One region of the Arthrobacter gandavensis genome, then DNA from elsewhere that is predicted to be linked to it. Evidence: predicted binding sites of a transcription regulator. Region 1 holds the regulator's gene; the other holds the start of a gene.
What was found. Region 1 encodes Rex, which represses fermentation and respiration genes when NADH is low (regulators of the CRP and FNR family bind a similar motif). Its sites were predicted from a motif close to CTTGTGAANNNNTTCACAAG; they were not measured.
Positions count from the first base shown of each region.

Region 2: the regulator Rex is predicted to act here: its motif matches at 1,340-1,359, upstream of ABFX29_RS12790 (queuosine precursor transporter).

Region 1 covers NZ_BAAALV010000002.1:834,074-837,277, reverse strand. The annotation lists gene ABFX29_RS07160 (hypothetical protein) at 1-861, shown strand, start outside; gene ABFX29_RS07155 (redox-sensing transcriptional repressor Rex) at 866-1,576, opposite strand; gene ABFX29_RS07150 (glutaredoxin family protein) at 1,699-1,962, opposite strand; gene ABFX29_RS07145 (HAD family hydrolase) at 2,030-2,842, shown strand; gene ABFX29_RS07140 (30S ribosomal protein bS22) at 2,939-3,037, opposite strand.
Region 2 covers NZ_BAAALV010000005.1:110,986-114,189, forward strand. The annotation lists gene thiD (bifunctional hydroxymethylpyrimidine kinase/phosphomethylpyrimidine kinase) at 1-80, opposite strand, end outside; gene ABFX29_RS12780 (hypothetical protein) at 142-624, opposite strand; gene ABFX29_RS12785 (TetR/AcrR family transcriptional regulator) at 617-1,297, opposite strand; gene ABFX29_RS12790 (queuosine precursor transporter) at 1,486-2,226, shown strand; gene tgt (tRNA guanosine(34) transglycosylase Tgt) at 2,223-3,204, opposite strand, start outside.

The DNA of each region.
Region 1 (3,204 bases):
GGCACCAACTCCCTCGCCAACCGCATCCTGCATCCCGGTCTTCACCGGCCCGCCGAAAAGGATGATTCGTCCCCGGGCCGGGATCTGCAAACCGGCGATGCTGCCCCGCATCCGCCCAAACCCGCTGCCGGCCACGCCGGCATGGGCCGCTTGTTCGGCTGGGCCCGGTTCCCGGACGCAGTCATCCAACTGGCTCTTTCCTCGCCCGCTGCCCACCGCCCGCGCCGGAGCGAGTCTGTCCTCAACGGATCGGTGAACCTGCCCGCAGACAGTACCGCCCGGACGGTGTCCAGCCCGGCAGCCGTCCCCGCAGGGCAACCTGCCAAACCGCCGGTACTGCCGCGCCCCGCAGCCAAAACGCCGTCCCGCCCGAGCCACATGCCGTCGGCTCCTGCAGCAGCACCGCGGCCGCCGCGGATCTCCGACCGCAAGACCAGGCGTCCGGCTCCTTTTCCCGTGAAGGCCGCAGTCCTGTTCATCACTGCAGGGGGTGTGCTGGGCCTGATTGCCGGCCTGCGTGCGGCGTTGGATCCGGATCGGCCGGCCCCCCAGGCAGCTGCCCAGCTGGCGGAGCTGCGCGTTCCGGTTGAGACGATCCTTTCGCTTGCCAGGGTTGCGGATGTTGCCGTTGCCGCGGTCGCGTTCGGAATCTTCCTGCTGCTGGCTTCCCTGGTACGGGACGGCAGGAGCTGGGCACGGACCGGTGCCTGCGTGGTGGTGGCCGCAGCCCTGTTCTTTGGGTTCCGGGATGGTTCCTTTGTCCATGTGGCCGGGGCCCTGCTGGCTGGGCTGGGAACCGGTCTTGCGTTCATGCCGGCCAGCAGCCGGTATTTCGCAACCCATGGCGGAAGGACCGCCTAGGCTCTCAGCGCATCAGGCGCGCCTGGGCATCGGTTGCGAGTGCGGAAACCTGGGCGCGCTGCGCGTGGTAAGCAAGGATCTGCAGTTCAGTGGCCATGTCCACCTTTCGGATCTGGACCTCCGGAGGCGCCTGCAGGACCACCGGCGCAAAGCTGAGGATGCTCGTAATTCCGGCGTCCACCAGGCGTGTGCACATCTCCTGCGCCGCATCAGCGGGAACCGCGAGGACAGCCATGTTGGCCCGGGTCTTCTCCAGCACGGCTTCCAGCGACTGCACGTCAGAAATGCGCAGCCAGCCTACTTCCTGCCCCACGGTCAGCGGATCGGCGTCAAAAAGCGCCACCACCTCAAAGCCCCTGGACCCAAAACCCGGGTACCCGGCCAGGGCACGTCCCAGGTGCCCGGCACCAACTATCGCCACCCGCCAGTCCAGGGTCAGGCCCAGGGCTGCCGAAATCTGGCCGCTGAGATAAGGCACGTCATAGCCAACCCCGCGCGTTCCGTAGGAACCCAGATAGGAAAGGTCCTTGCGCAGCTTGGGAGAATTCACCCCCGCCGCTTCCGCGAGCTCCTCGGACGACACCCGCTCAACGCCCTCAGTCAGCATGGTCCCCAGGACCCTGAGGTAAACCGTCAGCCGTGCAAGGGAGGCCGGCGGAATGTGCCGCCCGTGCGCAGACACGGCAGGACCCGCGGCGTCTGGATCATCCGGCATACTCACTTCGGCAACTTTCGTTAGCTATGGGCTGCGGTGCGGCTCCTGCAGGCGGGGCGGCCCCGAGAGATTCTCCACTTTATGACCGGTTCTCCCGGCGTCCAAGTGTGTGTAGCGCCCGGTTACGCTGCCAGCAGGCGGCGCAGGCGCGCTTCATCGATTTGCCAGAAATCGCGCTGCACGCCGTCGATCATCAGCACTGGAATCTCTTCGGCGAAACGTTCCTGAAGCTCGGGGTCCTCCTCGATCGAGCGTTCCTGCCAGGGGACTCCGAGATCGGCCGAGACCCGGTCCAGAACCTCACGGGCGGCCTGGCAAAGATGGCAGCCTGGGCGGGTCAGCAGAAGGAGCTCAGGTACATGGGCTCCGGAAGAGGCATCTTTCATGACTTCCAACTTAGCCTCCCAAGCCGCGCTTCCGCGTTCCGGTGAGGTTTTTCAGTAGACTTCTTGCATGCCCCGTCCCACGCTCGTCCGTGCCGCCGATTCTCCGGCCGCGGCAGGCAACCCGGGAGAAGCAGCATTCTTCGACGTCGACAACACCCTGATGCGCGGTGCCAGCCTGTTCCACGTGGGCCGGAAAATGTACCAAAAGAAGGTCTTTACGCTCCGCGAAGCGGCGGGGTTCGCCGTCAAGCAGCTGCGTTTTATGCTCCAAGGCGAGAACCTGAAGGACGTGCACAGCGTCCGGGACGCCGCCTTGGCGTTCGCCACCGGACTGGCCGCCGAGGACGTCCGCATCCTGGGCGAAGAAGTTTATGACGAGATGATCGTCTCCAAGATCTGGCCGGGAACCCGTGCACTGACCGAACAGCACCTCAAAGCGGGCCGCCCGGTCTGGCTGGTTACCGGTACCCCGGTTGAAGTCGCCTCTGTGATTGCGAGCAGGCTCTCCCTCACCGGTGCACTGGGAACCGTCAGCGAAGTCACGGACGGGCTCTACACCGGGCGCCTGGTGGGTGAATTCCTGCACGGACCGGCGAAGGCAGCCGGTGTGAAGGAACTGGCCGAACAGGAGGGCCTGGACCTGGAGCGCTGCTGGGCGTACAGCGACTCCTACAACGACGTGCCGCTGCTCAGCATGGTGGGGCATCCCGTGGCGATCAACCCGGACGCGCGGCTGCGCCGCCATGCCCGTGACCACAACTGGCCGGTTTATGATTTCCGCTCCGGACGCCGGGCGGCAACGCTGGGCCTGAAGACGGCTTCACTCGCAGGTGCGGCTTACGGGCTGTGGCGCGGATTCTCCTGGGTACGTTCCCGCTAACAGCAGCCCGCCGGAGCACTGGAGCAGCAGTGGCTTAAAAGCGGAAGCCCGCCAGGTCCTGTTCGGACGGCGGGCTTCGCGGCAGCTAAGAAGAATTTACTTCTTATTGCGGCGCTGGTGGCGGGTCTTACGAAGCAGCTTACGGTGCTTCTTCTTGGCCATACGCTTGCGGCGCTTCTTGATTACTGAACCCACAGAGTCCTCACAAACTTAAATTAGGAGCCATGCCGGTCCCCGCTTCCGTCAGGCCTCATGGCCCGCCAGCATCGGTTCCGGCAATTACTAGCCAGAATGAAACGTTCTTTAACAGGGTACCGCCTCCGCGCAGCCTTGATGGACAGCGCCGGGAGCAGCCCCGAATC
Region 2 (3,204 bases), on a different contig from region 1:
TCGGCCTGGGCGCCAGCCCCGCCGGTGGCTTCGGAGCCAGCGATCGTGAGCGTGACGGGGGGATGTGTTGTTGAAGACATGGGTCCATCTTCTACCTAATCCGCCGCGGCCCGCCACCCGGTTTCGCTGCAGGCCGCCGTACTAGTAGCGCACGTCCATAAGGCGCCAGACGGCAAGCCGTCCGGTGGCAGCGGAGACCCCGATCGCCAGCGCCATCAGCAGGGGCACGCCAATGGATCCGGCAATGAACCCGATGACTGCCCAGGCAAGGATCGTGGGCACCAGGAAAAAGGCCAGTACATGAAGCCACTGGTTGGGGACGTCCCGCAGCAGCAGCCCCAGGGCCAGGCCCACCGGAGCGGCGGTCACCAGGCCGATGCCGGCGGCGTAGAACGCGGCAATCACGATGATCCAGAGATAACCCCAGAAATCCCGCGAGGTCCCCCAGCCAATCGCCACCGTGGCTATCAGGGCAACCAGCAGGCAGGCGATGGCATATCCGGTGACAAACGCGGTGGGGCCGAATGTTACGCGGGGCGCGAGCAGGAAAGGCGCGCCCCCGGCGGAAGGGGAACGTTCGGCATCCGCCGGGGAGACGCCGTCGTCATCCGCTTTTTCAGTCATGCGATCGCGCTCCTCGCAGCAGCTTCACCACATCTTCCACGATATTGCGCACTACGGGTAGGCGGGAGAGGATCACCAGCTTGGCCACGAGGGGAGCGGTATTTGTGACCAGGCGCCGGGAGCGGGCCTGACCGGGCGAGGAATCGTAGACCCAGAACAGCGTCACGCCCATCTGGACCAGCCACAGCAGTTCGGGCAGGTCATCGCGCACGGCCAGCGGCGGCTGCGGCCGGGCAGCCTGCACCGCCTGGCGGTAGACGGCGATCGACTTGCCGCGGCCCACCTGCTCGGCGTCGGCCGGCGTGGAGGACTTCCGGGTGCCAGGGGGCACCGGCAGGGCTGCCGTCTTCAGGAACTGGTGTCCCAGCGAGTGGTACGGAGCCAGCACGTCAAGGTTCGCCTGCAGGATGACCCGCAGGTGCTCGCCGAGGTTGTGGCCCTCGCGCAGCTGGGGCAGGGCCGCGGAGCGGTGCTGGTTCTGCAGCGACCGGTAGAGCTCGGCGACGATCGCGTCCTTGGAGGAGAAGTAGTAGTAGGCGTTGCCCACGGAGACGCCGGCTTCTGCGGCGATCCCGCGCATGGTGGTCCGCTCAAAACCGAGGGTGCGGAACTGTCTTGTTGCTGCCTCAGCCAGCCGCTGCCGGGTGGCCTCACTCTTCGACCCCGCGGCCATCGATCCCCTGTTCCAAGTTGCCTACCGGGACATTAGAGCACATTTTTGAACACGTTCAAAAATGTGACGGCACCAAAAACGTGGCAGAATTGACGCTGGTCCTCAGGAGGGCCGCCCGGGACAGCGGGCAAGTGCTAATACAGCCGGGCGGGAGCCCAGGCGAACCACTAAACCGAAACGGGAAATCCATGTCTTCACCAACCCCGGCCGCTGCCCGCCAGGCACGCCAGACCCCCAGCTACGCCTCCCGGGGCAGTTCGCATTACGACCTGATCCTCACCCTCATGTGCGTGGTGATCATCATTTCCAACATCGGCGCGTCCAAGGGCGTGGTGCTGGGTCCGGTCTTCGGCGACTTCAGCATCATCACCGACGGCGGGTTCTTCCTCTTCCCGCTGGCGTACATCCTTGGCGACGTCATCAGCGAGGTTTACGGCTTCAAGGCCGCCCGGCGTGCCATCTACATGGGCTTCGCGATGGCTGCGTTCGCCGTGCTGTCCTTCGCGGTGATCATTGCGCTGCCGGGGTTCGACGACGCCTACGGGCTGGAGAAGCAGGCCGCCCTGGAGGCGGCGCTGGGCCCGGTCTGGCAGATCGTCGCGGCGTCGCTGCTGGGCTTCCTGGCCGGGCAGCTGCTCAACGCCATGGTGCTCACCCGGATGAAGGCACGTTTCAACGAACGTGCGCTGGTGGGCAGGCTGATGGCCTCCACCGGAGTCGGCGAGTTCGCGGACACCCTGATCTTCTGTGCCGTTGCCGCGCCGGTCATCGGGATTGCCGATGCGGGGCAGTTCGTGAACTACGTGATCTTTGGCTTTGTCTACAAGACCGCCATTGAGTTCCTGTTTGTCCCGGTGACCTCAGCGGTGATCAAGGCAATCAAGAAGCGCGAGCCGACCTACAGGGCGCGGGAGAACGCCCAGGCCTAGCTGTAGTACTTCCCCAGGACCTCGTCCTTGAACTCGAAGAAGGTGCCGTCCTCGAGGGCCAGACGGGCGTCGTCGACCAGTTTCACGGTGAAACGCTCATTGTGGATTGAGATCAGCGTGTGGCTGACCATCTCATTGGCCTTGAACAGGTGCTGGATGTAGGCACGCGAGTAATTGGCGCAGGCGTAGCAGTCGCAGCCGTCCACCAGCGGGCCGAAGTCGCGCTTGAACTTGGCGTTGGAGAGGTTCTTGCGGCCGTACGGGGTGTAGAACGCCGAGTTGCGTGCCACCCGGGTGGGGGAGACGCAGTCGAAGGTGTCCGCTCCGTTTTCAATCGCGGTGAAGATGTCATCCGGCTCGGAAATGCCCAGCAGGTGCCGCGGCTTGTCCTCGGGAAGTTCCTCGGTGCACCAGCGCACAATCGTGCCCAGGTTTTCCTTCTCCAGTGCGCCGCCGATCCCGAAGCCGTCGAACCCCATGGCACCCAGATCACGGGACGCCTTGCGGCGCAGGTCCTCATACTGGGCGCCCTGCAGGACGCCGAAGAGCGCCTGGTAGGGGCGGTGCGACCGTTCCTCGGTGAGCCGGCGGTGTTCCACCAGGCACCGTTCCGCCCAGAGCCGGGTGCGTTCAAGCGAACGCTCCTGGTAGGCGCGGGAGTTCAGCAGGGTGGTGAGCTCATCGAAGGCGAACATGATGTCCGCGCCCAGCTGGTGCTGCACCTGCATGGAGATTTCCGGGGTGAAGCGGTGCTTGTCCCCGTTCAGGTGGGACTTGAACCAGACGCCGTCGTCGTCAATGTGGGCCAGGCGTTCCTTGCCGGGAGCGACGTCGTCGTCCGCTCCGGTGGCATGCGTGGTGCCGTCGGCATTCATGTTGATGACCTTCTTGAAACCGGCACCCAGGCTCATGACCTGGAACCCGCCGGAGTCGGTGAAGGTGGGGCCGGGCCAGTTCATGAACTTTCCCAGCCCGCCG